Regions from separate parts of the Pseudomonas sp. E45-MNA-CIBAN-0222 genome, predicted to be linked through region 1. Evidence: predicted binding sites of a transcription regulator. Region 1 holds the regulator's gene; each other region holds the start of a gene.

Region 1 (7,931 bases):
TATGGCTACCAATTTGTAGGCCTTACGCTTGGGAGCAGGCGAACGTGCCGCAGGCGCAGCCGGGGCTGCCGATGGCGCACTGCTGGTCCGAGATGCAGTCGTAGACAGCGTGGAGGTGGTGCCACGCGGCGAGACGGGCGCAGCGCTGGCTGCAGAGGTGCAGAAGGTGCTGTACCGGCGGTTACTGCGCGATACGGTATGCACCTTTTCGCACAGTAGCTGCTTGACCTTATCCGGATTGCGCGAGATGTCTTCGAAGTTTTTCGGTAGATAGTCCACCGCACCGGCATCCAACGCATCGAGGGTCACACGAGCCCCCTCGTGAGTCAGCGAGGAGAACATCAATACCGGCGTGGGACAGCGCTGCATGATCTGCCGCACCGCGGTGATGCCATCCATCATTGGCATCTCGTAGTCCATGGTGATGACGTCAGGTTTCAGCGCCAACACCTGATCAATGGCCTCGCGCCCATTAGTAGCGGTACCGACGACCTGGATATTGGAATCAGAGGAAAGAATTTCCGAAACGCGTCGGCGAAAGAAACCGGAATCGTCGACGACCAGGACCTTGACTGCCATACATCACTCCTAGCGGCAGCGCGCCCATCTATGGGCTGCGCTACCTGACTGAATCAAATCCTGCGTGCGTACCGCTTGAGCATGCTGGGGACATCGAGAATCAGAGCGATACGGCCATCACCGGTGATGGTCGCGCCGGACATTCCAGGCGTGCCTTGCAGCATCTTGCCTAGCGGCTTGATAACCACCTCCTCCTGCCCAACCAGCTGGTCGACGACAAAACCGATGCTCTGGTTGCCGACACTGAGGATCACCACGTGCCCCTCTCGCTGCTCATCTTGAGCCGCATCCTGAATCAGCCATCGCTTGAGATAGAACAGTGGCAGCGCCTTGTCGCGGACGATCACCACTTCCTGCCCATCAACGACGTTGGTACGCGAAAGATCGAGATGGAAGATTTCGTTGACGTTAACCAGCGGAAACGCGAACGCCTGGTTGCCGAGCATGACCATCAGGGTCGGCATGATCGCCAGCGTCAGCGGAACCTTGATCACAACCTTCGAGCCCTGGCCCTTGGTCGAGAACACGTTGACCGTACCGTTGAGCTGGGAAATCTTGGTCTTGACCACGTCCATGCCGACACCACGGCCGGACACGTCGGAAATCTCGGTCTTGGTGGAGAAGCCCGGCGCGAAGATCAGGTTGTAGCATTCCAGATCACTCAGCCGGTCTGCAGCATCCTTCTCCAGCATGCCCTTTTCGACCGCCTTGGCACGCAGGACATTAGCATCCATACCTTTGCCGTCATCGCTGATGATCAATAGGATATGGTCGCCTTCCTGCTCGGCGGACAGGACTACCCGACCAGTGCGTGGCTTGCCAGCCGCCTCGCGCTCTTCCGGCATCTCGATTCCGTGGTCAACCGCGTTGCGAACCAAGTGCACCAGCGGGTCGGCCAGAGCCTCGACGAGGTTCTTGTCCAGATCGGTTTCTTCACCGACCAGTTCGAGATTGATCTCTTTCTTCAGGCTGCGTGCCAGATCGCGCACCAACCGTGGGAAGCGGCCGAAGACTTTCTTGATCGGCTGCATGCGGGTTTTCATCACCGCGCTCTGCAGATCGGCGGTCACCACGTCGAGGTTGGAAACGGCCTTGGCCATTGCCTCGTCGCCACTGTTGGAGCCCAAGCGCACCAGGCGATTTCGCACCAGCACCAGCTCGCCAACCATGTTCATGATTTCGTCGAGGCGCGCAGTATCCACACGTACCGTCGTCTCAGCCTCTGCCGGCGGCTTTTCGGCCGGCGCTGGCGCGGCTGGCTTGCTCACCGCCGCTGCAGCTGGTTTGGCTGGAACTACCGGCTTGGCTGGTGCCGCTTTGACCGGTGCCGCCTTGACGGGCTCGACGGTAGCTGGCGTGTCGGAGACGGCACTAGCAGCCTCGAACTTGCCCTTGCCGTGTAGCTGGTCAAGCAGCGCTTCGAACTCGTCGTCGGTAATTTCATCGCTGCCGCCTGCATTTGCCGCAGCCGGCTGCGGGACCACCTCGGCTGCGGCCTCGGAGGCTTCTGTGGAGGCCGGTTCGAACTTGCCTTTGCCATGCAACTGGTCAAGCAGCGCTTCGAACTCGTCGTCAGTAATTTCGTCACCAACCGGCGCTACGGCAACTTCCGGCTCAGGAGCCGGCGCCGCGCCTGCAGCGATAGCGAACTGACCCTTGCCATGCAACTGGTCAAGCAGCGATTCGAATTCGTCGTCAGTAATCTCATCGGATCCGGCACTCGCCTCAGCCTTGTCTGCGGGCGAATCGATGGCTTCGAGGAACTGTTCAAAATCGGCTTCGGCGGAATCTGCTTCGGCCTCGGCTTCGGCGGGCTGCGGCTCAGCAGGAGCAGCGGCTTCGTCGGCCGAAGCTGGCTCCGCCAGTCGCGCCAGCGCTGCCAGCAGCTCTGGGGTGGCCGGGGTCACCGTAGTTCGCTCGCGAACCTGGCTGAACATCTCGTTCACTGCATCGAGCGCCTGGAGCACGACGTCCATCAACTCGGAGTCGACGCGACGCTCACCCTTGCGAAGAATGTCGAAGACGTTTTCGGCGATATGGCAGCACTCAACCAGCTCATGGAGCTGAAGGAATCCTGCGCCGCCCTTGACCGTATGGAACCCGCGAAAAATCGCATTGAGCAACGCTGTGTCATCGGGGCTGCTCTCCAGCTCCACGAGTTGCTCGGACAATAGTTCGAGAATCTCGCCGGCCTCTACCAGGAAGTCCTGGAGGATTTCTTCATCGGCGTCGAAGCTCATATTCACATCCCCTAAAAGCCCAGGCTCGAAAGCAGATCGTCGACATCGTCCTGCCCGGATACGACATCCTCACGTATATCGGCATGCATCTGCGGACCTTCACCTTTGGAAGGTTCTTTTTCTTGTTTTTTCTTTTCTTGCTCGGCGCGCATCGCTTCGCGGTCATGCTGGATGCCGGCCACGCGATCTACCTGACCCGCCATCAACACGAGATTGAGCAGGTTGCTTTCAAGTTCGGTGATAAGCCGAGTCACGCGCTTGATCACCTGCCCGGTCAGGTCCTGAAAGTCCTGAGCCAGCATGATTTCACTGAGGTTCTGCGACAGCTGACTGCCATCGTTCATGCTGCGCTGGAGATACAGATCGATACGTTTGACCAGATCTCGAAACTGCTCAGCGCTCATTTCGCGACGCATGAAACGCTGCCAGTCGGCCGTCAGGCTCTGCGCTTCATAGCTCACGTAATTCACCAGCGGCGCAGACTCTTCCACCAGATCCATGGTGCGGTTGGCCGCTTTCTCGGTCATCTCCACCACATAGGACAGGCGATCGGTCGCGTCGGTAATGGGTGACGGATCGCCGCCGGTGGCGCAGGTGTCCATCTCGAGCTTGACGATGGCGTTGTGCAACTCACGGGTGAGTTTGCCAACTTCCAGGTAGAGGCCGTGATTGCGCGCCTGATTCAGCTCATTGAACATCTGCGTCGCTTCATCGAAGCGACCTTGCTGCAGGCTTTCAATCAGTTTGGGTGCATGAGCCTTCAGAGTCGCTTCGAACTCTGCCAGGGTTTGGTCTGCTTGCGTCATAGTGCCCTCGCGGCGTTGCTACTTCAGCCGTTGACGCGCTCGAAGATCTTTTCGATCTTCTCCTTGAGCACCTGGGCAGTGAAAGGCTTGACCACATAGCCATTAACCCCGGCCTGTGCCGCTTCGATGATCTGGTCACGCTTCGCTTCGGCAGTCACCATCAGCACCGGCAGGTGCTTGAGGCGCTCATCCGCACGCACGGTGCGCAGCAGATCGATACCGCTCATACCCGGCATGTTCCAGTCGGTAACGAGGAAGTCGAAGCTGCCGCTCTTGAGCATTGGCAGCGCAGTGGTACCGTCATCCGCCTCGGCGGTATTGGTGAACCCCAAGTCACGCAGGAGGTTCTTGATGATTCGTCTCATCGTCGAGAAGTCATCGACGATGAGGATTTTCATGTTCTTGTCCAAGTCGACCTCCGTAAGTCCCAAAATGCCTCAGCAACCGAGCACGTCATACCGCAAACAATCGTCAATGGGCGCGCCATTCGCCGAGACGTGCACGCAAGCGCGCAGCACATTGGCTATGCAACTGGCTCACACGCGACTCGCTGACTCCCAGCACCTGGCCAATTTCCTTCAAGTTCAATTCTTCGTCGTAGTACAGCGACAACACCAACTTTTCGCGCTCGGGCAGGTTGGCAATGGCATCGGCCAACGCCTGCTGAAAGCGTTCATCCTCAAGATCACGAAAGGGCTCCGGATGGGTGCTGGCAGCGTCGTCCTCAAACTCGCCGTGCTCGCCCTCCTGCAGCAGATCGTCAAAGCTGAACAGGCGACTGCCCAACGTGTCCCCGAGAATGCCGTAATACTCGTCAAGGCTTAGCTTAAGTTCGGCCGCAACTTCGTGATCTTTAGCGTCACGCCCAGTTTTCGCCTCGATGGCCCGAATTGCTTCGCTGACCATGCGCGAATTGCGGTGCACCGAGCGTGGTGCCCAATCCCCCTTTCGCACTTCGTCCAGCATGGTGCCGCGAATGCGGATTCCGGCGTAAGTTTCGAAACTGGCACCCTTGCCGGCGTCGTATTTCTTAGCTGCCTCCAGCAGTCCGATCATTCCAGCCTGAATGAGATCATCCACCTGCACACTGGCAGGCAGACGCGCCAGCAAGTGGTAGGCGATTCGCTTGACCAATGGGGCGTACTGGTCAATTAGGCGGTACTGAGCATCCTTTGCCTGAGCCTTGCTGTAATACATAGCGGTTCCGGCACCTGTCATTCGTGGCTCTGTGAAGCGGGCGTGATGAGACGCTCTACGAAGAATTCGAGGTGGCCACGCGGCGTCGCCGGCAGCGGCCAGGTGTCGACCTTCTGGGCGATGGCCTTGAAGGCCAGCGCACATTTCGAACGTGGGTAAGCCTCATAAACAGCCCGCTGCTTCTGTACTGCCTTGCGCACGGCCTCGTCGTACGGCACTGCACCCACATACTGCAGCGCCACATCGAGAAACCGCTCGGTAACCTTAGTCAGTTTGGCAAACAGGTTGCGGCCCTCCTGCGGCGCGTGTGCCATGTTGGCCAGCACGCGGAAACGGCTGATGCCGTAGTCGCGGTTCAGCAGCTTGATAAGAGCATAGGCGTCAGTGATGGAAGTGGGCTCATCGGTAACGACCAGCAACACCTCCTGCGCCGCGCGTACGAAGCTGACGACCGAATCGCCGATGCCTGCCGCGGTATCGATGATCAGCACGTCGAGTTCATCACCGAGATCACTGAACGCCTGAATCAGGCCGGCGTGCTGCAGCGACGACAGCTGCACCATGCTCTGCGTGCCGGAAGCAGCCGGCACGACACGGATGCCACCGGGCCCCTGGATCAGCACGTCGCGCAGATCGCACTCACCGGCAATCACATCGGCAAGGGTGCGCTTGGTGGTAAGACCGAGCAGCACGTCAACGTTGGCCAACCCCAAGTCAGCGTCAAGCAACACCACACGCCGACCGAGTTCGGCCAGCGCCAGTGACAGATTGACCGACACGTTGGTCTTGCCGACGCCACCTTTGCCGCCGGTCACCGCAATCACCTGTACGGGATGCATACCCATGTTCACACGCCTATATCTTGCTGGGGCCATACGGCCGGCGATGCGCCCGCATGGCGCGCATCTGATTCATTCAGGAACCGCTGTCGCATCATCATCCGGCCCGCCGTGACGGACCGTTGTACAACCCGGCGAACATATCGGCCATGGTTTCCTCGCTCGGTTCCTCGCCGGATTGCAAACTCACGGCGCGACTTACCAATTGATGACTGCGCGGCAGGTGCAGATCGTCCGGGATCCGAGGTCCATCCGCGAGGTAGGCTATCGGCAAATGCTGGCTGATGGTGAGCCCAAGCACATCGCCGAGGCTGCCTGCCTCGTCCAGTTTGGTCAGGATACAGCCAGCCAGGCCGCAGCGACGATAGTTGTGCCACGCCGCCTTCAATACCTGGCTCTGGCTGGTTGCGGCCAGCACTAGATAGTTTTTCGATTTCACGCCGCGGTCGGACAGTGCATCGAGCTGCATGCGCAGGGTTGGATCGCTAGCCGGAAGACCGGCTGTATCGATGAGGATCACGCGCTTGCGTGCCAAGGGCGCCAGTGTCTTGACCAGCGACTGGCTCGGATCGATCTGCAGTACGGGCACATCAAGGATGCGTCCGAGGGTCTTGAGCTGCTCCTGCGCGCCGATCCGATAATTGTCCATGCTTACCAGTGCGATGTTCTGCGCACCATATTTCAACACATAGCGCGCAGCGAGCTTGGCCAGGGTCGTGGTCTTGCCAACGCCTGCCGGGCCAACCAGCGCAATCACACCGCCCTCTTCCAGCGGCTCGTTCTTCGTGACCTTGATCGCCTGCGCCAGGTGCGCCAGGACCATACGCCAAGCCTGGCGGGGCTCGCTGATGCCTGCGACCTTCTCCAAAAGGCTACGCGACAGTTCGGCGGGCAGCCCCATGCGCTGCAGACGGCGCCAAAGGCTGGCCTGCTGCGGACGGCGGCTCTGCTCCTGCCCCCAGGCAATCGAACCGAGCTGCACTTCGATCAGCTCGCGCAGGCCGTGCAACTCGGACTGCATCGCTTCGATTGCGCGAGCGTCTGCAGTAGCGGCCGCAGCGACAGGCTGGGCTTGCGGCTTGATTGCCGCCGCAGCCGGCTTCTCGTCAACCAGTTGACGATCCTGCATGTTCGCGCGAGGCGCCGAGCTCAGATCGGCATGGGCGCTGGCAAGGCGCGCCTGCGTTTTGCGCAACTCGGCTTCCAGCGCCGGATTGGGCTTGGTCGCTGCAGGAGCGGACTGCATCGGGTAGTCGAGCACTGCGGTCAGCTCGACGCCACCGGCCACCCGGCGATTGCCGATGATCACGGCATCGGCGCCCAGCTCGTCACGCACCATTTTCATGGCGATGCGCATATCGGCAGCGAAGAAACGTTTGACCTGCATGGCCTTCTACCCTCGGTTAATTCTGACCCACCGTCGAGACGATGGTGACTTGCTTGTTGTCCGGTATTTCCTGGTAGGCCAGAACATGAATGTTCGGCACCGCCAGCCGCGCGAATCTCGACAGCATCGCCCGAACCGGGCCGGCTACCAGCAGTACCGCCGGTTTGCCGAGCATTTCTTGACGCTGTGCTGCATCTACCAAAGACCTTTGCAACTTTTCGGCCATTCCTGGCTCCAGCAAGATTCCGTCTTCGGAGCCCTGTCCGGCCTTCTGCAAGCTATTGAGCAAGATCTGTTCCAGCCGAGGTTCGAGCGTGATCACAGGCAGCTCCGGCTCTAGTCCCACAACGTTCTGCACGATTGCGCGGGACAGCGCGACGCGCACGGCTGCGACCATTGCGGCGGGATCTTGACTCTTGGCGGCCGCATTCGCGATAGCCTCGGCGATGGTACGGATGTCCCGTACGGGCACCTGCTCCTGCAGCAACGCCTGAAGCACCTTGAGCAGCGTCGACAGCGAGACCATACCCGGCACCAGCTCCTCGGCCAGCTTGGGCGAGCTCTTGGCCAGCAACTGCAGCAGTTGCTGCACCTCCTCATGCCCAAGCAACTCGTGGGCATGCTTGTGCAGGACCTGATTGAGGTGGGTGGCGACTACCGTACTGGCGTCCACCACCGTGTAACCGAGCGACTGCGCCTGATCGCGCTGGCTTGCCTCGATCCAGACAGCTTCCAGGCCAAACGCCGGATCCCTGGCGGCGATGCCGTTGAGGGGTCCGAATACCTGACCCGGATTGATCGCCAACTCGCGATCCGGGTAGACCTCAGCCTCGGCCAGGCTCACTCCCATCAGCGTCAATCGATAGGCGTTGGGCAGCAGATC
Region 2 (7,931 bases), on a different contig from region 1:
TGCTCGAAATCCAGATCGACTGACACCAATAAAGCCTCACCATCGTTAGAGGAACTAGCCTCAGTTTGCATCCGCCTGCCTGATTCGATCTGCCACCCGAGCAGCGAGATCGTCAGGCTGGAACTTGGCGAGGAAATCGTCCGCCCCCGCCCGCTTCACCATGTTCTGATTGAACACGCCGGAGAGAGAAGTATGCAGGAGTATATGCATACCTTGCATACGCGGGTCGTGCCGCACCTCGGTAGTCAGGGTATAGCCATCCATCTCCGGCATTTCAATATCGGAAATCATCATCAGAAATTCTTCTGCGGGCTTCTTGCCTTCATCGGCCATGCGCCGCAGATAGTTGAGCGCATCTCGCCCATCATTCAACTGGACGACCTCAATGCCAAGATTCTCCAGACAGCGGGTGATCTGCTTACGCGCGACTGACGAATCATCAACAACCAATACCCGGCAGGACAGCGCCTTGGCACGGGTATCATCATCTACCACGCCCGGTGAAACCTCTTCCGAAGTCGGTGCTACCTCGGCCAGCACCTTCTCTACATCGATGATTTCCACCAGCTTGTTGTCGATATGAGTAACTGCCGTCAAGTAGTGATCCCGCCCGGCACCTTTGGGTGGCGGCAGAATAGCCTCCCAGTTCAGGTTGACGATTCTTTCTACCGAGCTCACCAGAAAACCCAGCGTCCTGTTGTTGTACTCGGTGATCACAGCGAAGGAATTTTCCAGGTCCATCAGAGCCGACTTGCCCGTGGCAAGCGACAGATCAAGAATAGGCAGCGTACTGCCCCGAATGCTCGCCACGCCGCGAACCACCCTGCCGCACTTTGGCATCACAGTCAGCCGAGGACATTGCAGCACTTCGCGCACTTTGAACACGTTGATGCCGTAAAGCTGATCGCCATCTAGGCGAAACAGCAGTAGCTCCAGGCGGTTTTGCCCTACCAATTGGGTACGCTGGTTAACCGAATCCAGTACACCGGCCATGCCAGTCTTCCTCTCTGCTTGCAGATAAACGGGGCCGGACTAATAAAGACGCGGCACGCCCCTTGCTTTGGTTCGGACATGAACGTCCATATGACTATTTCCTGGCGCAGCCGGCGGATGCTGTGCAAAAACGTGCTGCTACCCGTGCTTTGCGCGATGGGACAGCTCGCCCATGCATCAACCATGTCACATCCTGAACAGCTTATCGACGTGACCAAGCAGTTTCTTGAGCGCGAAGTAAGCGACTATTTGAGCCGAAGCGGAATTGATGCGCGGCACGAGATTCATGTCAGCCGCCTTGATCCTCGTTTGCGCCTGAATCAATGCGACCAGCCACTGGGTGCAAAACTGAGCAACACCTCTCCTCCCATAGGACGGGTCACGGTGCGGGTAAGTTGCGAAGGCCGCAGCCCCTGGTCGGTTTTCGTTCCTGCGCAAGTCCAGCTCTATCGCGAAGTGATCGTCGCCAACAAATCTCTTCTGCGCGATACGATACTCAGCGACAGCGACGTTAGCCTCGCGGAGCGAGATATATCCGCTCTCAACCAAGGCTATTTGACGCGACTAGACGAGGTGATGGGCAACAAGCTGACTCGGCCGATACAGCCAGATCAGGTGATCTCACCGAATCAGCTGGAAATGGCAGAGGTGGTTCGCAGAGGCGATCAAGTGGTCATCACCGCCAGAAGCGGTTCGATCAGCGTCCGCATGCCCGGCGAGGCAATGGCGGATGGCGCGCCTGGGAAGCAGATTCCCGTGAAGAACCAGCGCTCTGGCCGCACAATCAGGGCGCGCGTAACTGGGCCTGGCCAAGTTGAAGTAGCAATGTAGTCACCAAACCGGCCATGCAGTTTTCCCGTGTGCCCCTCTAAAAAAAGCGCTAAAGTTTCGCTTATTGTTGCCGAACACATGGCAAGCGTCCTGATCCCTTCGAGGTTTGCATCATGGTCATCGACTTCAATCGGCCCAACAGCCCAATGAATGCCCCTAGCGGGCGCAACGGCGTGCAAGGCAACGAGCGCGCCGGCAACACCCAGCAGACACCTGCTGGCGAGGCGCCCAAGCCCGGCACCGTAAGCACCACCAGTACCAACGACACAGTACAACTGAGCCCAGAAGCCCAGCGTCTGCAGCAGGCTGCCGACAAACTGAACGACCAACCGGCGGTCAATCATGAGCGTGTTGCAGAGTTGAAAAAGGCGATCGCTGATGGCTCCTATCAGGTCGACAGTCAGCGTGTTGCAGCCAAAATGCTTGCATTCGAAACGCAGCACTGAGGCTGGACCCAACACCCACGCGAGCATGCCCAGAGCCCGAAATGCACGATACAGCCCTGCTTGAGCAGCTAACCGACGATATCGGCATAGCACGCCAACTCCTTGAGCTCATTGATCAAGAGTTCGCGGCGCTGGGTGACCGCAACCTGGCGGACCTAGAAGCCATTCTGGCGAAGAAGCAACCTCTGCTTGCTCTCCTTGGCCAGCACGGTGCGCAGCGCAGCCAGTGGCTGATCAGTCAGCATCTGACTCCAGACCGCACGGGATTGGAAGCCGCAGCGAGCAAATCCGATAGCGGTGTAGCCATCCTTGAGCAGGCCCAGCTACTGGAGGCCGAGCTTGAGCATTGCCGCAGTGCCAACGAGCGAAACGGCCGTCTTATCCGCGCCAACCAGAGCGCGCTTGGCGGCATGCTGAATATCCTGCAGGGCAAGGAAGACACACCCGGCCTCTACGACAATCGAGGCAGCGCAGCCAGAACCAAGCAGCAGCGCCCTTTGAGCCAAGCCTGAACGAACGACTGCACAAGGACGCAACGCAATGGTGAGAACAATGCGCCGGAGAGCACCGGACCGTGTCTAGCTCATTTTTTGGCGACGAAGGACCGCAGCCTCCCAAGGTGATGACGGCTCCACTCGAAATTTACGCCAATCTACGCCCCCTCCTGGACAACAACATCCCGCTAACCCTACGCTTCGCCGAGCGCAGCCAGCGCTACCAGAGCTTTTTGGTCGAGATGAATCGGGAGACCGGCTGGATCGCACTCGACGAACTGATTCCCAACGACGGGGAGCGTCTTCTCGTGCAGGGCGAGCCCTTTCATATCGAGGGCTTCCATGAAGGCGCGCGAATCTCATGGACCAGCGACCAATCTGTGCATGTTGGCGAGATCAACGGCGCACGCTGCTACTGGATACCAACGCCAGCGGCGCTGACCTATCACCAGCGGCGCAATGCATACCGCGCTCAACTCAAAGAGATCGAAGTAGCGGCTCAACTGAGCAGCACAACGACAAGAAAGGCACTCGAAGGCAGGTTACTCGACATATCTGCTACAGGATGCAAGCTGAGCATCAAAGGCGACTTACAGAGCAGCCTGCAGACCGGTCAGGTTTACGAGCTCTCTGCCAAACTACCTATAGGCGCCATCCAGACCGAAGTCGAACTTCGCCATCTGGTCATCGATGAAAAAATGAACACCTCGATGTGCGGCCTACGCTTCCACCGCCTCAGCGGGCTCACTCAGCGGCAGATCGAGCGACTGGTGTATCAACTTCAACGCGATGCACGCCGCGAGAATAACGAAAGCCCATTCGGCTGATACAGAAAAGGGCCTTCAACGCTCAGCGCTGAAGGCCCAGAGTCTGCCCCATCGGCTGCGCCCAAACCCCGCGCAACCAATCCTGCGATTACGCTGCCCACCCCGAACTGCGAATGGCACTACGGCTATAACCGCGGACGGCTGAGCCAACCTGCCGGTCTCTCACTCTGAATAGAGTAAACGGGTCAAGGCCGACTGGCCTGACACCAGTTAGCACCTATTGACGCTCCGTTGATAAATGTTAATGAGCGCTCGACGATCACCGCCCACTATCTGCGTTCTTCGTTCCTGAAAAGCGCATAACAATGACTAACAATCGCCCCCGCACCATCTACGAACTACTCGTTGCCTCTGCCGAGCGAGCACCAGAATCAACCGCAATAACGTTCGTGGATGATCTCCACGGCATCAAGCCCCCCGCCCGCCAGACCCACAGCCAGCTACTGTCGAGTATTCATCGGAGCGTGAATATGATCAGGAGCCTGACAGGCAAATCACACCCTGTCGTTTCTCTGCTGCTCCCGAATATCCCGCAAGCCCAGACACTCCTCTGGGCGGCAGAAACAGCCGGCATTGCCAATCCACTCAATCCACTGTTGAGTGACGAAGCCCTATTCCAGCTGATGGCCAAAGCCCAGACGGATATCATCTTTGCCCTGAGCCCAAGTCACGGAGCCGAACTCTGGGAGAAAGCCGCCAGGGTAGCCAAACGCCTGCCAGGTAGACCAGCCTGTATCTCGGTTTATGGTCCAACCGACGAGCCAGGCTACGACTCCGAAGTTCTTCACTACGACGACGAGCCCTTACGTAAAACAGGCGCACCCACCGCCGAAGATATTGCGGCCTATTACCATACGGGCGGAACTACCGGCACGCCAAAACTGGCCTGTCATACCCACGCCAATCAGTTAGCTGCCGCGGCTGCCGTGATCGATAGCATGCAACTGACGGGGACAGATATCGCGATTAACGGGCTGCCCATTTTTCACGTAGCCGGAGCCATCGTAAACAGCCTTGCCATCTTGGGGGCTGGCGGTGAACTGGTGCTTCCGACGATTGCAGGCTTCCGGAACCCCGAAGTAATCCGGTACCACTGGGATCTAGTCGAGAGGCTAGGCGTGACGATCAGCAGCGGCATCCCCACCTCCATGACGGCGATGCTCGACGCGCCGACCAATGGCGCGGACATCAGCACTCTTAGGTTCCTACTTTCCGGCGGAGCCCCCGTTCCCTTGAAGCTCCACGAGCTTGCACACACCAAAGCAGGACAGGAGCTCTACCAGGCTTATGGAATGACCGAGTGCAGCGGAGTCATCGCACTTCCCGATCTCAGCGGGCCCGCAGTCTGGGGTAGCGTTGGCAAAATCAAGCCGCCTGTTGAAGCGCGTATCGAAGACGGTGAAGTCTGTGTGCGCAGCCCCATGGTCTTTCAAGGCTACCTTGGCCAAAAATCACCCGTGAGTAACGACGGCTGGCTAAGAACCGGCGACCTCGGACACATCGACACCGAAGGCAATCTCTTTATCACCGGGCGCACAAAAGACCTCATCATCCGTAGCGGCCACAACATCGATCCGGCATTGATCGAAAGCTGCCTGGAGCAGCATCCAAGCGTTGGAATGGCCGCGGCCATTGGAGCGCCTGACGAATATGCAGGCGAGCTACCCGTCGCTTACGTTCAGCTCCGCGCGGGAGCCGAAGCGACGTGCGAAGAGCTTCGACAATACGCTGCCGAGCACATAGCAGAGCGTGCCGCCTGCCCCAAGAAAGTAATCATTCTTCAGGCACTGCCGATTACAGCCGTTGGAAAAATCTTCAAGCCCAAACTGCGGGAAAACATCACCGAGCTGCTGCTTCACGAATTACTGAGCGAGCGGATAGAGCAGATAGGAGTCGAGAGCCGCCATACCGAAAAAGGCGAGCTCGTCGTGAGGTTATGGAACATACCCTCAGGCGAAGAACAATGGTGCAGGGACCAACTCAGGCGGCTGAATCTACGGCTAGAAGAGCTAACGCTGGATGAGCGCGCCCACGCGACGCTTCAGCCTGGATAGCGAAGCTGGCTCCATCCCTAGGTAGCTGGCGAGGTGATATTGCGGCACGCGCGTGACCAGCCATTGCTGATGTTCCAGCAGCCACATATAGCGGGCCTCGCTGTCACATGTAAGCAACACTGCCTCGCGCTGCTCATTACGCAGCATGATGTCCTGCACATAACGATTGAGCAGCTGCTGAAGCTGGGCGTTCGCATTGCACCCGGCCTGAAAAATGCTGACCGGGAAGGCTGCCAAATAACAAGGCTCCAGCGCTGCAATTGTGTAAGAGCACGGCTGGCACCTCAGAAATGAACTGAGCGAGCCAATCAATCGCCCCTCATGGAAGAAGGCCTTGTTCCACTCCTTGCCGCTTGGGGACAGGTAGTAGTAGCGAACTAGACCTTTAAGCACCACGTAAAACTGGGTAGGCAGTTGCCCGGCCCTGATAATGACCTCGTCTTTCTGGACTTCATGGAATCTTGCGAGATCGGACAAGTCGCCAAGAAGCCCTTGATCGACGAGACCCAGGGCCCGCAGCTGAAGCTGGAGCGCCTCACGAGACGTGTAATGTGCACTCACGGCAATCGGCCCACCAACCGGACACATTTGTCGGACCTGCACCGTAGCGCATTCGACAAACAAAACGCGAGTACCGGCCCGCGCCGGGGCGAAACCAACTGCCCGCCCGCATCGACCTCCCAAAGAAGCCTGATTCGTACGAGCATCCAAGAGCGACGAACGAAAGGTGCAGCAACGCACCGCATTCGATGCATGCGCTGGGCGCGCGCAGGGGGCAAGACCTGGAGAAATCAAGAGCAGACTGCCCGCACGACCCTCACGAGCTGAAGACTGTGAGTCTCTAGGGATTCGACAACGCAAGGGATTGCCGAAGCGTGGATATTCGGCGGCAGACGGGTGTAGCACCGAAGAAGGCCACCTCGGCCGCAGTTCGCGAGCCGCGTGGCGTCCCAGAGTGGGTTCGAACCACCAACCTTCCCCTTAGGAGGGGGATGCTCTATCCAATTGAGCTACTGGGACTTATTGCGCGGCGCGCATGTTAACGAGCCACGGGGAGTTTGTCATGCCTGGCGATGTTACATCCTAGCTTCAGGCGCTGGGACCATAGCTAAGTGGATAAGTGCGCAATCATCTCATTGCAAATTGCACGGTCGCCCAAGGGCATCCGTGCAAAGCGCAAGCCACTCGCCAAGCTTAGACTCACTAACTTATTGATTTAAAACGAATAATCTATAAAAAGAAGTTGGCACAACAGCTGCAATATGAGAACTAACCTAACGTGACGCGAAGGATCACGCTCATGATCAAGCCGGTTTCTCTCCTCAGCACTGGACTCGCGTTTGCCGCATTGACTGCACTGCAGTTCTCCTCGGCCGAAACGCAATCACTCCAGTACGAGCCATCACCACAGCTGACGATCCAGCACACTAGCGCTGTCCAGAACGTCCACACCACTACGCTTAGCACAACAGATACCAGCACTTTGTCTCAACCGCAGCGCTGGGTCTTCTAAGGATCGGATTTATAGCGGATCGTTCCGCAAAGGAGTTATACCCATGTCGAGAATCGCATTTTCTTTGCTCTTACTCACCGCCGCTTGCGCATACGGCGCCTTCCTCAGCCCGCATGAAAGCGACACGCTGAGCGCAATCTCCAAGGCAGGGGTCGTCATTTTCGGCCTGTTCTTCCTGTTCAGCATGATGGTTGGACGAAAGATAAAATTCGATCCGGTGCTGCGCTAGAGCTTTTTCTTCCTGGAGTAACGGGCCTGATCAGGGACTGCATCACAGTAAAGGCACTTTGATAGCACGGCATCTTTACTATTTTCAGCATCGTCGTACAATTGGCGCCAGCAAGCCGTCCTCATATTTTTCTCTTGAGGGCGGAACAGTAGGTACTGGTGGTTGTCAGACCGGTGACTACCCCGGCAATACGCCAGCACGCCCACTTGACTACCGGTTAATTATGCGCCCTATGAAACAGGCAGTTTACTCCAGCCGTACGGCTGACAAATTTGTGGTTCGACTTCCCGACGGTATGCGCGAGCGCATCGCTGAAGTGGCGCGTAACCACCATCGCAGCATGAACTCGGAGATCATCGCGAGACTTGAGCAAAGCCTATTGCAGGAAGGCGCTCTGGATGATGATCTGAGTATGCGCCTAGATAGTCCGGAGCTGTCGCTACATGAACGCGAGCTCCTTCAGCGCTTTCGCCAACTTGCCCATCGTCAGCAAAACGCGTTGATCGCACTGATTGCGCAAGACACTGAGCTGGCAAAAGAGGAT
Region 3 (7,931 bases), on a different contig from region 1:
CCTCGTAGGAAATGTGCAGCAGGTTGGCATCCATGGAATACGGCGATTTCTTCTTGCCGTGGCGCTCGATCGGGATGGCGTGCTTCTCGGCGTAATCCATCAGTTTCTCACGCGACAGCAGATCCCATTCGCGCCAAGGGGCGATCACTTTGACGCCAGGCTTGAGCGCATAAGCACCCAGCTCGAAACGCACCTGGTCGTTACCCTTGCCGGTGGCGCCGTGGGAGATGGCGTCAGCGCCGGTTTCATTGGCGATTTCAATCAGGCGCTTGGCGATCAGCGGACGGGCAATCGAGGTGCCCAGCAGGTATTCGCCTTCGTACACGGTGTTGGCGCGGAACATGGGGAAGACGAAGTCGCGAACGAACTCTTCGCGCAGGTCATCGATGTAGATCTCCTTGACGCCCAGAGCCTGCGCCTTGGTGCGCGCCGGCTCCACTTCTTCGCCCTGGCCGAGGTCGGCGGTGAAGGTCACCACTTCACAGTTATAGGTGTCTTGCAGCCACTTGAGAATCACCGAGGTGTCCAGGCCACCGGAATAGGCCAGAACTACCTTCTTAACGTCCGCCATGCCATCAGCTCCACGGGTTGTACGGAAAGCCTGGGATTCTACCGGTCATGGGCTGGCTTTTACAGGGGCGCGCCATTGCGCGCGCACTCAGGATGAAGGAGTGGCAGCGGCATTGGACGCCGCCGGGGGCGCTGCGCCACGTTCCAGGCGCAACGTGACCCGCCGATTCTTGGCACGATTGGCCTCGCTACTGTTGGCAACTACTGGATAGCGCTCGCCATGGAAGCGCAGCGTGATCTGCTCTTCCGGCACACCGTTGGCGATCAGGTAATCCTGTACCGCCAGTGCGCGGCGGCGGGACAGGTCGCGATTGAGCAGGCGGTTGCCGCTATTGTCCGAGTGCCCGTCCAGCTCGATGCGATTCACACTGGGATCGGCGCGCATGTATTGCAGGACGATATCGAGTCTGGCGCGCCCCTGCGCATCCAGTACCACGTCGCTGCTCGGAAATCCGATCTGCGACTGGCGCACCTGTTCAAAGTTGACTGGCAGCAGCTTGGCCGTGCAGGCGCGATAGTCCTCGTAGGCTTTACCAAAACGCGCCGGCAACAGACGAATCTCCAGTGTATCGCCGCCGTGCAGCGTGCGATGCCGTACCACCGGACTGCGTCCTTCGAGCAGGCCGCTGAGCAGCCGTCCAGCCTGTAGTTGGGTGCTATTGAACGGAATATCGCCGCCGCCTACGGAGACGACGCCAAGATTGATATCGCTGCGTGAGGGTTGCCACGGTGCTGCAGCGGCGAGAAGGGTGGCCGACCCCGCGCCTAGCCAGCGCTCCGGCGAGTGTAGACGGAACACCGCTTGCTCGCCGGCACGGCGCACGAACTCACCACTGCCGAAGCCGGCGATAGGCTGCGTCAGCCGGCATTCGAACTGATCGCCTTCCACCTGCCATTGCACCCGCTCCAGTCGGGTCTGGAATGTCAGGGCGTTGGCCGGTGAAGCGAGCAGGCACAACAGTACGAGAGGGCGCAGGCGCACGATGAACTCCGAGAGGATGCGTATTCCTTCTAGGTATCGGTGCCCGACCCGCAAACTTGAGCACTGCGGCGTCAGCGACCCTATTCCGGCAGACGAAGGCAAGATGCCGCGCCCGGGCTTTTCCGGTAGCATTCGCGCACGTTTCACCCGCCTGGAAACCCTGCATGTCCGACCGAATCACACTGCTGCGCCCCGACGACTGGCACATTCACCTGCGCGATGGCGCTGTCCTGCCTCACACCGTCGCGGATGCTGCTCGCCAGTTCGCCCGCGCCATCATCATGCCGAATCTGGTGCCTCCGGTACGCAATGCCGACGAGGCTGAGGCCTATCGCCAGCGCATCCTGGCGGCTCGCCCAGCCGGCAGTGGTTTCGAGCCATTGATGGTGTTGTACCTCACCGACAGTACCAGCCCCGACGATATCCGTACGGCCAAGGCCAGCGGCCTCGTGCATGCGGCCAAGCTCTATCCAGCCGGCGCAACCACCAACTCGGCGTCAGGTGTGACGGCAATCGACAACATCTTTGGCGTGCTGGAAACCATGGCCGAAGTCGGTCTGCCATTGCTGGTCCACGGCGAAGTCACGCGCAGCGAGATCGATATATTCGACCGCGAGAAGTACTTCATCGACGAGCAGTTGAGCCGCGTTACCGCACGCTTCCCAACGTTGAAGGTGGTGTTCGAGCACATCACCACGCGCGACGCCGTGCAGTTCGTCGAAGCAGCCAGCGCCAACGTCGGTGCCACCATCACTGCGCATCATTTGCTGTACAACCGCAACCATATGCTAGTGGGCGGTATTCGCCCGCATCTATTCTGCCTGCCGGTTCTCAAGCGCAACGTCCATCAAGAAGCGTTGCTGGATGCTGCCACCAGCGGCAGCCCCAAGTTCTTCCTCGGCACCGACTCTGCCCCCCACGCACAGCATGCCAAGGAAGCGGCCTGCGGTTGCGCTGGCTGCTACACCGCCCATGCCGCCATCGAGCTGTACGCTGAAGCCTTCGAACAGCGCCAGGCGCTGGACAAGCTGGAACCGTTCGCCAGTCATTTCGGTCCGGATTTCTATGGTCTGCCACGCAACACCACGCAGATCACCTTGGTACGCGAGGAATGGCATGTGCCGGCCAGTCTGCCGTTCGGCGAGCAGATCGTTGTACCACTGCGAGCCGGAGAGCGGCTGCACTGGCGTCTGGAGGCAAACGCATGAGTGAAAGTGAAGAACACTTCGAAGACGAACTCGAGGAGCACCTGCCTGGCAAACCCCGCTCGCCCATGGCGCGGCGTTTCCGTGGTTTCCTGCCTGTGGTGATCGACGTGGAATGTGGCGGCTTCAACAGCGCGACAGACGCGTTGCTGGAAATCGCTGCCGTGACTATAGGGATGGACGAACAAGGCCTGCTGTATCCGCAGGACACGCTGTTCTACCGCGTGGAGCCTTTCGCTGGTGCCAACATCGAGCCAGCCGCGCTGGAGTTCACCGGCATCAAGCTCGACCATCCGCTGCGCATGGCCGTGCCGGAATCGCAGGCGCTGACCGATATCTTCCGCAGCGTTCGCAAGGCGGTTAAATCTGCCGGCTGCAAGCGCGCGATTCTGGTAGGCCATAACAGCAGCTTCGATCTCGGCTTCCTCAACGCCGCAATCGCGCGCTGTGAGATCAAGCGCAACCCGTTTCACCCGTTCTCCAGCTTTGATACGGCTACCCTTGCCGGCCTCGCCTACGGCCAGACCGTACTGGCAAAGGCTTGCCAGACTGCCGGGATCGACTTTGACGGCCGCGAAGCTCACTCGGCCCGCTACGACACCGAAAAGACCGCCGAGCTGTTCTGCGGCATCGTCAATCGCTGGCGAGAAATGGGCGGTTGGGAGGAGTTTGACGAGTAACGTCTGGGGTCCAGGGCGGCAGCGCGGCTCTGAATGCCAGCTGTCGAGATCGACGCCAGAAACGAAAAAGGCCAGTCACGCGACTGGCCTTTTTCGTATAACCGCGACGTTAGAGCGGCTTGCCTCGGTTGCCGTGCTGGCCAACGAAGGCCTGAACAGCCTTCAGTTCGTTCGGCAGCACCGTGCAACGCTCGTTGCGTTCGAACAGGTCAGCCAGGTGCGCCGGCAGGGCAAGTGCCTGGCCAATACCCGCCTTTTCTACCGCATCCGGGAATTTCACTGGGTGGGCGGTACCCAACGTCACCATCGGGATGCTCAGGCTGCGACGGCATTCGCGTGCGGCATGCACGCCGATGGCAGTGTGCGGATCGAGCACCTCGCCTGTTTCCTTGAAAACCTGGGCGATGGTGGCGCAAGTCTGCTCATCATCCACTGCCAGCGAATCGAACAGCTTGCGTGCTTCGGTCCAGCGCTCCTCTTCCACCGATAGCTTGCCGCTGGCCCTGAAGCCATCCAGCAGCTCAGCCACCGCCTTGCCATTGCGACCGTGCAGGTCGAACAGCAGACGCTCGAAATTCGACGACACCATGATGTCCATCGACGGCGACAGCGATGCGTGCAGGGTGTCCTTGTCGTAGCGATTGCCGGACATGAAGCGGTGCAGGATATCGTTGCGGTTGGTGGCGACGATCAGCTGATTGATCGGCAGGCCCATGTTACGCGCCAGGTAGCCGGCGAAAATGTCGCCGAAATTGCCGGTTGGCACCGAGAACGCCACTGAACGCGCTGGGCCGCCGAGCTGCAGCGCAGCATGGAAGTAGTAGACGATCTGGGCCATGATTCGCGCCCAGTTGATCGAGTTGACCGCCACCAGGCGAGTGCCCTTGAGGAAGCCCTGGTCAGCGAAGCTGGCCTTGACCATCTCTTGACAGTCATCGAAATTGCCTTCGATGGCGATGTTGTGGATGTTCTCACCGAAAATCGTGGTCATCTGCCGACGCTGCACTTCGGATACGCGCTGGTGCGGATGCAAGATGAAGATGTCGACGTTCTCGCAACGACGGCAGCCTTCGATGGCGGCCGAACCGGTATCGCCGGAGGTCGCGCCCATGATCACGACGCGCTCGCCACGCTTGGCCAACACGTAATCGAGCAGGCGGCCGAGCAGCTGCAGGGCGAAATCCTTGAACGCCAGGGTCGGACCGTGGAACAGCTCGAGCACCCACTCGTTGCCATTCAGCTGGCGCAGCGGGGCGATGGCGCTGTGGGCGAAGACACCGTAGGTCTCTTCCAGAATTTTCTTGAAGTCGGCATCAGGAATACTACCGGCAACGAACGGCCGCATGACCCGGAAGGCAAGCTCGTGATACGGCAGACCGGCCCAGGAAGCGATTTCTTCCACGGTAAAACGGGGCAGGTTCTCCGGCACGAAAAGGCCGCCATCGCTGGCCAGACCAGTAAGCAGAACGTCTTCAAAATTCAGGGCTGGCGCCTGGCCACGAGTGCTGATGTAGCGCATTTCATCAAACCTTCGGTTTGCGCGGCAGGCTCACACTGCAGGCGTCAGGCTGTTCCATGCCTGCAGCTTGCGGCCTGCAGCATGGTTAATTGAGCTGTTCGACGCGGATGCGCACGACCTTGTCCACTACATCGTCGAGCGCTTCCAGCGCAGCGATGGCATCGTCGATGCGCTGCTCGACCACTCGATGGGTAACCAGAATGACCGGCACCAGGCCGTCCTGCTCCTCAGCCTCTTTTTGCATGATCGATTCGATGTTGATCCCGCGCTCAGAAAGGATGCTCGCAACCTGAGCCAGCACGCCCGGATGATCCTTGGCCTGGATCCGCAAGTAGTAAGCGCTTTCGCAGGCGCTGATGGGCAGAATCGGATGGTCGGACAACGAGTCCGGCTGAAACGCCAGATGCGGCACACGGTTATTCGGGTCGGTGGTCAACGCGCGGGTGACATCTACCAGGTCGGCAACCACTGCCGAGGCGGTCGGATCCATGCCAGCACCCGCGCCGTAGTAGAGCGTGCTGCCGACAGCATCGCCATTGACCATAACGGCATTCATCACGCCATTGACGTTGGCGATCAAGCGGTCGGCTGGAATCAACGTGGGATGGACGCGCAACTCGATACCGGCATCGGTGCGCCGAGCGACACCCAGGTGCTTGATGCGATAACCCAGCGCCTCGGCGTAGTTCACGTCAGCCGTGGTCAGCCGCGCGATACCTTCGGTGTAGGCCTTGTCGAACTGCAGCGGAATACCGAAAGCGATCGAGGCCAGGATGGTCAACTTGTGCGCAGCGTCGATACCCTCGACATCGAAAGTCGGGTCAGCCTCGGCATAGCCCAGCTCCTGGGCTTCCTTGAGCACGTCCTCGAAAGTACGCCCTTTCTCGCGCATCTCAGTGAGAATGAAGTTACCGGTACCATTGATAATGCCAGCCAGCCAGTTGATGCGGTTGCCGGCCAGCCCTTCACGAATCGCCTTGATAACAGGGATGCCACCCGCGACCGAGGCCTCGAAGGCAACGATTACGCCCTTCTCGCGCGCCTTGGCGAAGATCTCGTTACCGTGCACAGCGATCAGCGCCTTGTTGGCAGTGACCACGTGCTTACCGTTCTCGATAGCCTTGAGCACCAGCTCCTTGGCCACGGTGTAGCCACCGATCAACTCGACGATGATATCGATCTCAGGGTTGTTCACCACATCGAAGAGGTTCGCCGTAACGGGCGTCGCACCGGTATCGCACTTGGGGTTCGGATGCCGAGTGGCAATCTGCGCAACCTCGATTCCGCGCCCGGCACGGCGGGCAATCTCCTCGGCGTTGCGTTTGAGCACATTAAAGGTACCGCCACCGACGGTTCCCAGCCCACAGATGCCAACTTTCACCGGTTTCAAGCTGAACTCCCCATTCACAGCGAAGCGATCGGACTTGCCGATCGACAAAAGAGTCGCACATTACGAAGGGAGCAGCTTTTAGTCAATCGGCCGCGGCCCGCGGCTAGCGAGATGAGCCGCCAAGACCCAAGCGCTGATGCCATTGCGCGAGCGACTCATCAGGATACTCGGCAAAGCAGCGATCATCCGCCGCCTGCACGTGCGGCTCGACCCAGCTTGCCTTGGAGTCGAGCATCAGATGCGTATGCTCCGGCGGTATGGGCAGATCGGTGTCGATTGCGCTAGCAAACGGGTGCATCAAATCGGGCCAGGTCGGATCCCACAACCACAGTGCACTGGCGCAAAGCCTGCAGAAATTACGGCGCCCCTCGCTGACGCTCACCTCACCCGTTTGCGGATCGGTTAGCCGCGCCTGATAGACACCGAGATGCTCACGACCTTCAACCTGCAGGGTTCTATAGTCGCCGCCGAGATTGATGGCGTAGCCACCACCGCCCGCCGTCTTGCGACAAATCGAGCAGTAACAGCGCATAAAAGGATAGGGCTGTGCAGACTCAAGACTGAATCGCACCGCCTGACAGTGACAGGAACCTTCGAGCTTCATCGCGACCTACCTCGTTCAGACCTAAAGGGTTTGAACGCGACAGGCCACGCAGTTCCAAGGCCACCCTTCGGCCCGGGGTAATCGGACCAATGGCCAGCCCCTCACTCGGCCGCGAGCGCGACCTCGGCCAGCTGCGCCGCCGGCTGATAGCCGGGAATCATCTGCCCATTTGCAAGGATGATGGCCGGCGTGCCCTGCACACCGATCATCTGACCCAGCTCGTACTGCTTGGCGATCGGCGTCTCACAACTAGCCGCAGCCAGGTCCTCACGAGCCTTGGCCTTGTTCATGGCGTCCTGACGATCCTTGGCACACCACACGCTGGTCAGGGTATTGGCCCCATGACTACCCATTCCTTGCCGCGGGAAGGCCACGTAGCGGACTTCCACGCCCAAACGGTTCAGCTGCGGCACTTCACTGTGCAGCTTCTGACAGTAGCCACAATCGGTATCGGTAAACACGGTGATATGGGTCTTGGGGTTCTTGGGTGCAAATACCACCATCTCACCGGCCGGAATTGAATTGATCTGTTTGGCAACCGACTTGCTCTGCGCCTGCTCGGTCAGATTGACAGCCTGACCGTCCTTGAACTGGTAAAGATAGCCCTGGATCAGGAACTGCCCATCGGCACTGGCATACAGCTGCCGGCCGCCCTGCAGCTGGACTTGATAGACCCCTGGCATCGGGCTCTCGGCAATCGCCTCAATAGGCATGTCCGGCTGGATCTTCTGCAACGACTGCCGAATTGCCTGATCCGGATCGGCGGCCATTACAACGGTGCTGGCCAGACCGAAAGCGGCGGCAGCGAACAAACGAATCACGCCCATGGGAACTCCTGGCAGCGACGATCAAGGAAAGACGCAAAGCCTAACATAGCAGTGCACCACAAACTGCTGGCTGCGTCGCCAACGTCTGCCTGAGCTCAGCCAGCGACGGAACGGGCGAAGGAGTTACATGCACCCACCGAACATGCCGGCACGC
Region 4 (7,931 bases), on a different contig from region 1:
CAGCTGTCGCTGTACGCCGCCAAAGCGTCCGGCATGATGGGCCTGACCGCTGAAATGCTCGGCAAGATGCACGGCATCACCCGTGAGCAGCAGGACGCCTTCGGTGAGCGTTCGCACCGCCTGGCGCACAAGGCCACGCTGGAAGGCAACTTCAAGGATGAGATCATCCCGATGGAAGGCTACGACGAGGACGGTTTCCTCAAGGTCTTCGATTACGACGAAACCATCCGTCCGGACACCACCCTGGAAAGCCTGGCTGCGCTGAAGCCTGCGTTCAACCCGAAGGGCGGTACCGTGACTGCAGGTACTTCCTCGCAGATCACCGACGGTGCGTCCTGCATGATCGTCATGTCCGCCCAGCGCGCCAAGGATCTCGGCATCCAGCCGTTGGCCGTGGTTCGCGCCATGGCACTGGCTGGCGTTGACCCGGCAATCATGGGTTACGGCCCGGTGCCGTCCACCCAGAAGGTGCTCAAGCGCGCCGGTCTGACCATGGACGACATCAGCCACGTCGAGCTGAACGAAGCCTTCGCTGCACAGGCTCTGCCGGTGCTCAAGGACCTCAAGCTGCTCGACAAGATGGAAGAGAAGGTCAACCTGCATGGCGGCGCCATCGCCCTGGGTCACCCGTTCGGCTGCTCCGGTGCGCGTATCTCCGGCACCCTGCTGAACGTGATGAAGCAGAACAACGGTACGATCGGTATCGCCACCATGTGTATCGGTCTAGGCCAGGGGATCAGTACGGTCTTCGAACGCGTCTAACAGACAGATGCAAATGACTGCGCTAGGCTGACAGCCAATCTCGCTACTGAGCGGGAATATGATTGTCAGCCGGTGCATGGAAGCCGGGGCCTGGTGCCCCGGTTTTTCTTTTTTGTATTTGTGTGGAGGTAGGCATGCAGTTGCAGCCGGGGCGTTATCGCCATTACAAGGGGCCGGAGTATCGCGTGTTCGCCGTTGCGCGGCACTCCGAGACCGAGGAGTTTGTGGTGTTCTACCAGGCGCTGTATGGGGAACGCGGACTTTGGGTGCGCCCGTTGTCGATGTTCAGCGAGAGCGTCGAAGTCAACGGCGAAACGGTCCCGCGTTTTGCACTGATCGAAGCCGAAAAGAGTGTTTTTGAAGGCTGAGCTGGCATGCGGCCATCAGGCTCGCCCTTGACCTCACGTCCATCGCCACTATATATAGCGGTGCTTTTTAGGCAGAGCGAAAACCTCGACGTCTGGTTTATGGCATCGAACCGCTGCTCTGATTCGCACCAGACGGAGCCGAGCAGCACAAATTGTCCTGCCAGGTCGGCCCGTTCGCAAAACGCGCACTAACGTACGCCGATGCCTTGCCGATTAGCGCCGGTACGGGTATTCAAACTGTCGGAGGCGCCGCCTCTGTTCACCTCTAGATTCAGGAACTCTCCTCTCCATGGGTAAATCGCTGGTCATCGTGGAATCACCGGCCAAGGCCAAGACAATCAACAAGTATTTGGGTAACCAGTACGTGGTGAAGTCGAGTATCGGCCATATCCGCGACCTTCCCACCAGCGGTTCTGCCAACAAGGAGCCGGTCAAGCGCGGCAAGGCCGCGGCCGCCGAGGCGCCAGCGTTGTCGCCGAAGGAGAAGGCCAAGCGCCAGCTCGTCACGCGTATGGGCGTCGACCCGGAGCACGGCTGGAAGGCCAAGTACGAGATCCTGCCGGGCAAGGAGAAGGTCATCGAGGAACTGCGTCGTCTGGCCAAGGAAGCCGACACCATCTATCTCGCGACCGACTTGGATAGAGAGGGGGAGGCCATCGCCTGGCACCTGCGCGAATCGATTGGCGGCGATGACAGCCGCTACAAGCGCGTGGTGTTCAACGAGATCACCAAGAAGGCGATTCAGGAGGCGTTCTCCAAGCCTGGTGAGCTCGATCTGAACCGGGTCAACGCGCAGCAGGCGCGTCGTTTCCTTGATCGTGTGGTCGGCTACATGGTGTCGCCGCTGCTGTGGGCGAAGATCGCCCGCGGTCTGTCTGCCGGTCGCGTGCAGTCGGTGGCGGTGAAGCTGGTTGTCGAGCGCGAACGCGAGATCCGTGCTTTCGTTCCGGAAGAATACTGGGAAGTACACGCAGACCTGGCGAATGCTCAGCAGGCCAAGGTGCGCTTTGAGGTCGCGCGTGAAAACGGCGAAGCCTTCAAGCCGCTCAACGAAGCGCAAGCCACTGCTGCACTGGATAAGCTCAAGGGCGCGCACTACAGCGTCAGCAAACGCGAAGACAAACCGACCAGCAGCAAGCCCTCGGCCCCCTTCATCACTTCGACCCTGCAGCAGGCGGCGAGCAATCGCCTCGGCTTCGGCGTGAAGAAGACCATGATGATGGCTCAGCGCCTGTACGAAGCCGGTTACATCACCTACATGCGTACCGACTCGACCAACCTCTCCGCTGATGCGGTCGGCATGGTGCGCGGTTTCATCGAAAGCGAGTTCGGTGACAAGTACTTGCCGGAGAAGCCGAACGTCTATTCGAGCAAGGAGGGCGCCCAGGAGGCGCACGAGGCGATTCGCCCGTCCGACGTCAACATGCGGCCGACCCAGCTGTCAGGCATGGAGCGTGATGCCGAGCGCCTCTATGAGCTGATCTGGCGCCAGTTCGTTGCCTGCCAGATGCCACCGGCACAGTACCTGTCCACCAGCGTGACCGTCGCTGCCGGCAATTTCGAGTTGCGCGCCAAGGGCCGCATCCTGAAGTTCGACGGCTACACCAAGGTCATGCCGCAGCAGAGCAAGGCCGGTGAGGATGACGTCTTGCCAGAGATGAACAAGGGCGACGACATGAAGCTGCTCAAGCTCGACCCGAGCCAGCACTTCACCAAGCCGCCGGCGCGCTACTCCGAAGCCAGCCTGGTCAAGGAGATGGAGAAGCGCGGTATCGGCCGGCCGTCCACCTACGCCGCGATCATTTCGACGATCCAGGACCGCGGCTACGTCTCGCTGCACAACCGCCGTTTCTATTCGGAGAAGATGGGTGACATCGTCACTGAGCGTCTGTCCGAGAGCTTCAACAATCTGATGGATTACGGCTTCACTGCCGGCATGGAAGAGCATCTCGACGACGTAGCCCAGGGCGAGCGCGACTGGAAGCACGTGCTGGACGAGTTCTACGGTGACTTCCGCAAGAAGCTCGAGGTTGCCGAAGCCAGCGAGAACGGCATGCGTGCCAACCAGCCGACCCTGACCGATATCCCCTGCAAGGTCTGCGGTCGGCCGATGATGATCCGTACCGCTTCCACCGGCGTGTTCCTTGGCTGCTCCGGCTACAGCCTGCCGCCGAAGGAGCGCTGCAAGTCGACGGTCAACCTGATCCCAGGTGACGAGATTGCGGCCGATGACGAGGGCGAGTCCGAATCCCGCGTGCTGCTTGGCAAGCACCGCTGTCCGATCTGCAGCACCGCGATGGATGCCTATCTGCTCGACGAGACGCAGAAGCTGCATATCTGCGGCAACAACCCGGATTGCTCCGGCTACGAGATCGAGAAGGGCCAGTACCGCATCAAGGGCTATGAAGGTCCCAGCCTGGAATGCGACAAGTGCGGCAGCGAGATGCAGCTCAAGACCGGCCGTTTCGGCAAGTTTTTCGGTTGCACCAATGCCGAGTGCAAGAACACCCGCAAGCTTCTGAAGAACGGTGAGGCCGCGCCGCCGAAGATGGATGCGGTGAAGATGCCCGAGCTCAAGTGCGAAAAGGTCGATGACACCTACGTGCTGCGTGACGGCGCTTCCGGGCTGTTCCTGGCTGCCAGTCAGTTCCCGAAGAATCGCGAAACCCGCGCGCCCCTGGTGCGTGAGCTGATTCCGCACAAGGACGAGATCGATCCCAAGTACCACTTCCTGCTCGATGCGCCGCAGAAAGATCCGGAAGGCCGCTTTGCGGTCATCCGCTTCAGCCGCAAGACCAAGGAGCAGTACGTGCAGACCGAAGTGGACGGCAAGCCGACCGGCTGGAAGGCGTTCTACGACGGCGGCAAGTGGAAGGTCGAAGACAAGCGCTGATTTCGCTGCGGTCGACCACTCAGCGGGTCGGCCGGAAGGCGCGCGTTCTTCAGATCGGCTGACGCTTCGTCAGCCGATCTGGTGCGGCAACCTGTGAAGGTCCATTCTCTGTTCATCTTCTTTCGGAGGGCACGCCATGGCTCACGAGCTCTACACGCGCACCAATCAGAAGATCTTCTTCGCCGGCTTGTCACTGGAAAGCTGGCGCAAGGCCGAAGAGTCTGCGTCGATGAATTCTCAAGGCATGATTCAGGCTGAGCGCGAGGCTTGCCTGTTCCACCTCTACGGTGCCTTGCTTGGACTGTGCCATGAAATCGCTGGTTACTACCGATCGCCCGGTGCGGATGCGCCGATGGTCGAGGCGTTTCTAACCCGTAGCGTGCTCGAGGCTGCGCCGAGCCCGGAGCTCGCCGAATTGCTGGAGTTGTCGGAGCAGCCAAGCACCTGGCTCGGACAGTTGCTTGCTGCCTACAAGCAGCTTTTCCAGCCGCCACGCGCTCCTGCCAAGGCCAAGACCGATCCGCGGCAGCCGCTGATCGAGGCAGTCAGTGTCGAGGATGAAGTGCCGCCGCTGTCGCGTGTCGAGCTGGAAGCCTGGCGACAGAACCTCAAAGGCCTGGCGTTGCGTTTTCGTGAGTCGCTCACCGAGTGGTGACAGCGGTGCCGCGGTATCAGCTGCGGTGCCTGATGCTCAGGACCATGGCGATGCCGCCGAGAATCGCCGCGCCTGAGATAATCAGCGTTGCCGTTAGCGCTTCATTCAGCAGCACAGCCCCGGCAATGGCGGTGAGTAGCGGAACGCTGAGCTGCACGCTCGCCGCCTGTATTGCCACAAGACCGGGCAGCGCTGCGTACCAGATGGCATAGCCGACGCCAGATGTCAGCGCCCCGGAGAGCAGGGCGTACATGATTCCTGGCGCATCCCATTGCTGCTGGCCAAGCATCACCAGACAAAGCACTGCAGCGAATGGCACGGCCTTGATGAAATTGCCCGCAGTTGCTGCCAGAGGATTGCTCGCGCCCCGTCCGCGCAGCGAATAGATGCCCCAGGCAACACCGGACAGCAGCATGAGCAGTGCCCCATCCAATGCTGGTGCACGGCTTCCCGGCAGTAGCAGGATCAGCAACCCACTCAACGCCAGCAGCAAACCGCCAATCTGCCCGCCGCTGAAGCGCTCGCCGCGCAGCAAGCCCCACGCAAGCATGCTCAACTGCACTGCGCCGAATAGCAGCAGGGCGCCCGCTCCGGCATCCAGATTGATATAGGCATAGGAAAAACTGGCCGCGTAGACGAACAGCGCCAGGGCGCTCAACCAGTCGCCGCCTGCTGATTGTCTGGTCTTACCGATCTGTAACAGAAGCCAGAGCGTGAGTGCTCCGGCAAGGATCCGTAGACCGGTAAAACTGGCAGGGTCGATGGCGGTGTCCCGTAAGGCGATACGGCAAAGTATGGAATTGCCAGCGAAGGCCAGCATGGCCAGAGCGGTAAGCAGAAGTATGCGAGTGGTCATGCGCAAGTCCTTATTGCGAGGCACGGCGTGCACGCGCTTTTTTCAGCGCATGCTACGTGGCACTGCCTCATGTGCGTACCGTTTTCTGGAAGTGGATGGTTTGATTGCGCTCGCAGTGCATGCGTCGATGGGCTGCATCGGTTCTGCGACTCAGCAAAGGCTGCCCAGAGACTGGTCGGCTGTTACAATGGCGGCCTTTCACGCGGAGCTGATCCATGCCTACATCTTTTCTGGAAATCGTCGAGCTACCGGACGGGCGCATCGTGCTTCGTCGTGCCGAGGACGAAGAGGTGCTGGTCACGTTGGATTTCTCCAGCGATGCCAAGGCGTTCCTGCAGGGGCAACACGTCGAGATCGCCAAGGCGATGTTCAACGTCGGCGTTCAGATGGCTGGCCGTATGTCGGAAGGTGATTTCGAGCGTGACGATGACGAGCCGCGTGTTCTGCACTGAGCGTGCTGGAACTCGTACGCAGTACCGTCAGGACCCCATAAGCGATGTAACGGCACTTCCCTGTGCTCTGTCGCTCAGCATCCCAGGCGAATATTCAAGCTCTGCGCATCGCCCAGGCTCGCTGCAGCACGGAGCTTGCTGCGGGTCGCACCATTGAGCTGATCAAACCAACTGACCACGGTATGGCTGCAGCCTGAAGCCAGAGCCTTGCAGGCAAGCTCCAGCGCGCCTTCCGCGTCGCGTGGTTGCAGCAGGATGATCCGTTCGCGATTCAGGCCGCATTTACGCAGCCAATTCTGCGAGAGGAAAGCGGGCGGAGCGATAAGCGTCAGCCACCGACTGTCTGTCGCATCACCGAGTTCACGCAGGACTGGAGCGAGCAACAGGTGGCAGTGTTCGCTGCTGCCGCTCAGGCTCAACTCGCTCAGGTGTTCCTTTTCCTGCTCGGGCTTGGTGCGTGGTTTAAGACTGCCGAACGGCGCCAGGCTTTGCGCTATGACGCCGTCGAACAATGAAAGTTGGGGCCGGGAAGTGCTGGTCTGGTACTGCATGAACCTTCTCCTTAGCGGCGTATGACGCCGACACTCAAGCCTTCTATCACCAGTTCCTGCTGTTCGAGGTCCACCTCGATGGGCGCGAACTCGGGGTTCTCCGCCAACAGCCAAATCTTCTTGCCGTCACGCTTGAAGCGTTTCACCGTGACTTCGTCGCCAATGCGAGCGACTACGATCTGGCCGTTGCGCGCTTCGCGGGTGGTGTGCACAGCGAGCAGGTCGCCGTCGAAGATGCCGATATCCTTCATGCTCATGCCATGCACGCGTAGCAGATAATCGGCACGCGGATGGAAAAAGCCTGGGCTGATCTGGCAGGATTCCTCGACATGTTGCTGCGCCAGAATCGGCGCGCCAGCTGCAACGCGGCCGATGATCGGCAGGCCATTCTCGGATGCGGCGGGTTCGAAGTCTGGAATACGTATCCCGCGGGACGCGCCGGGCGTCATCTCGATAGCACCTTTGCGGGCAAGGGCCTTGAGATGCTCTTCGGCAGCGTTGGGCGACTTGAAGCCGAGTTCCTGAGCGATCTCTGCGCGAGTGGGCGGATACCCATTGTCTTCCAGGCAGCGCTTTATGAACGCGAGGATTTCCGTCTGGCGAGGCGTCAGCTTGATCATGTCGGTCTCTGTTCTTTTATACAGTGACTGGGATTATATACAGTGATCAGGCCTTGGCAACGAATGTTTCGAGCGCGCAGTTACTCCGCCCCGCTGGCGACATGACGCGTCTGCGACAATGACGCTAGTGCCACAAGGCGTTTCGTGGTTGACTTGCCGGTCGGTGAAACGTAAGTTTCAAACAGTTGTTTGTCTTTCGGAGGGGGCATGGCGCAGTCGGAAACAGTTGAGCGCATTCTTGATGCAGCGGAACAGCTGTTCGCAGAAAAAGGCTTCGCCGAAACCTCGCTTCGCTTGATTACCAGCAAAGCTGGGGTCAACCTGGCTGCGGTGAACTATCATTTCGGTTCGAAGAAGGCTCTGATCCAGGCCGTTTTCTCGCGATTTCTCGGTCCATTCTGCGCCAGCCTTGAGCGCGAATTGGATAGGCGTGAGGCGTTAACCGATAAAAAGGACACGCTCGAAGAGTTGCTGGAGATTCTTGTCGAGCAAGCCTTGGCGGTGAAACCGCGTAGCGGCGATGATCTCTCTATCTTCATGCGCCTTTTGGGCCTTTCTTTCAGCCAGAGTCAGGGCCATTTGCGACGTTATCTGGAAGACATGTACGGCAAAGTGTTCCGCCGCTACATGCTCAAGGTGCATGACGCAGCCCCGGCCATTCCACCTATCGAACTGTTCTGGCGCGTGCATTTCATGCTGGGGGCCGCGGCATTCAGTATGTCCGGTATCAAAGCGCTGCGCGCGATTTCCGAGAACGACTTCGGCGTCAGAACA

What was found. Region 1 encodes FliA, which starts transcription of late flagellar genes. Its sites were predicted from a motif close to CTAAAGTTTNNNNNNNNNNNGCCGNTAA; they were not measured.
Region 2: flgM (flagellar biosynthesis anti-sigma factor FlgM) is a predicted target of FliA. The motif match lies at 1,874-1,901, and genes of this name have one in related genera.
Region 3: AAEZ08_RS13190 (flagellar protein MotY) is a predicted target of FliA. The motif match lies at 1,586-1,613, and genes of this name have one in related genera.
Region 4: topA (type I DNA topoisomerase) is a predicted target of FliA. The motif match lies at 1,319-1,346, and genes of this name have one in related genera.

The regions. Positions count from the first base shown of each region.
Region 1 is NZ_JBEOPU010000010.1:74,807-82,737, forward strand. Features, by position in the region: gene AAEZ08_RS15785 (protein-glutamate methylesterase/protein-glutamine glutaminase) at 1-579, opposite strand, end outside; gene AAEZ08_RS15790 (chemotaxis protein CheA) at 633-2,819, opposite strand; gene AAEZ08_RS15795 (protein phosphatase CheZ) at 2,831-3,625, opposite strand; gene AAEZ08_RS15800 (chemotaxis response regulator CheY) at 3,649-4,023, opposite strand; gene fliA (RNA polymerase sigma factor FliA) at 4,097-4,822, opposite strand; gene fleN (flagellar synthesis regulator FleN) at 4,840-5,667, opposite strand; gene flhF (flagellar biosynthesis GTPase FlhF) at 5,759-7,048, opposite strand; gene flhA (flagellar biosynthesis protein FlhA) at 7,065-7,931, opposite strand, start outside.
Region 2 is NZ_JBEOPU010000005.1:318,372-326,302, forward strand. Features, by position in the region: gene cheR (protein-glutamate O-methyltransferase CheR) at 1-71, opposite strand, end outside; gene AAEZ08_RS10260 (chemotaxis protein CheV) at 61-993, opposite strand; gene flgA (flagellar basal body P-ring formation chaperone FlgA) at 1,084-1,824, shown strand; gene flgM (flagellar biosynthesis anti-sigma factor FlgM) at 1,938-2,270, shown strand; gene AAEZ08_RS10275 (flagella synthesis protein FlgN) at 2,312-2,782, shown strand; gene AAEZ08_RS10280 (flagellar brake protein) at 2,845-3,591, shown strand; gene AAEZ08_RS10285 (AMP-binding protein) at 3,897-5,645, shown strand; gene AAEZ08_RS10290 (Crp/Fnr family transcriptional regulator) at 5,601-6,206, opposite strand; tRNA gene AAEZ08_RS10295 (tRNA-Arg) at 6,589-6,665, opposite strand; gene AAEZ08_RS10300 (hypothetical protein) at 6,946-7,158, shown strand; gene AAEZ08_RS10305 (PA3371 family protein) at 7,202-7,387, shown strand; gene AAEZ08_RS10310 (Arc family DNA-binding protein) at 7,611-7,931, shown strand, end outside.
Region 3 is NZ_JBEOPU010000007.1:262,066-269,996, reverse strand. Features, by position in the region: gene AAEZ08_RS13195 (argininosuccinate synthase) at 1-571, opposite strand, end outside; gene AAEZ08_RS13190 (flagellar protein MotY) at 659-1,552, opposite strand; gene pyrC (dihydroorotase) at 1,717-2,760, shown strand; gene rnt (ribonuclease T) at 2,757-3,437, shown strand; gene thrC (threonine synthase) at 3,547-4,956, opposite strand; gene AAEZ08_RS13170 (homoserine dehydrogenase) at 5,042-6,346, opposite strand; gene AAEZ08_RS13165 (GFA family protein) at 6,450-6,950, opposite strand; gene AAEZ08_RS13160 (thioredoxin fold domain-containing protein) at 7,052-7,777, opposite strand.
Region 4 is NZ_JBEOPU010000018.1:36,071-44,001, reverse strand. Features, by position in the region: gene fadA (acetyl-CoA C-acyltransferase FadA) at 1-762, shown strand, start outside; gene AAEZ08_RS20650 (DUF1653 domain-containing protein) at 897-1,130, shown strand; gene topA (type I DNA topoisomerase) at 1,420-4,023, shown strand; gene AAEZ08_RS20640 (DUF6586 family protein) at 4,160-4,678, shown strand; gene AAEZ08_RS20635 (DMT family transporter) at 4,695-5,534, opposite strand; gene AAEZ08_RS20630 (hypothetical protein) at 5,750-5,986, shown strand; gene sulA (SOS-induced cell division inhibitor SulA) at 6,061-6,537, opposite strand; gene lexA (transcriptional repressor LexA) at 6,549-7,157, opposite strand; gene AAEZ08_RS20615 (TetR/AcrR family transcriptional regulator) at 7,365-7,931, shown strand, end outside.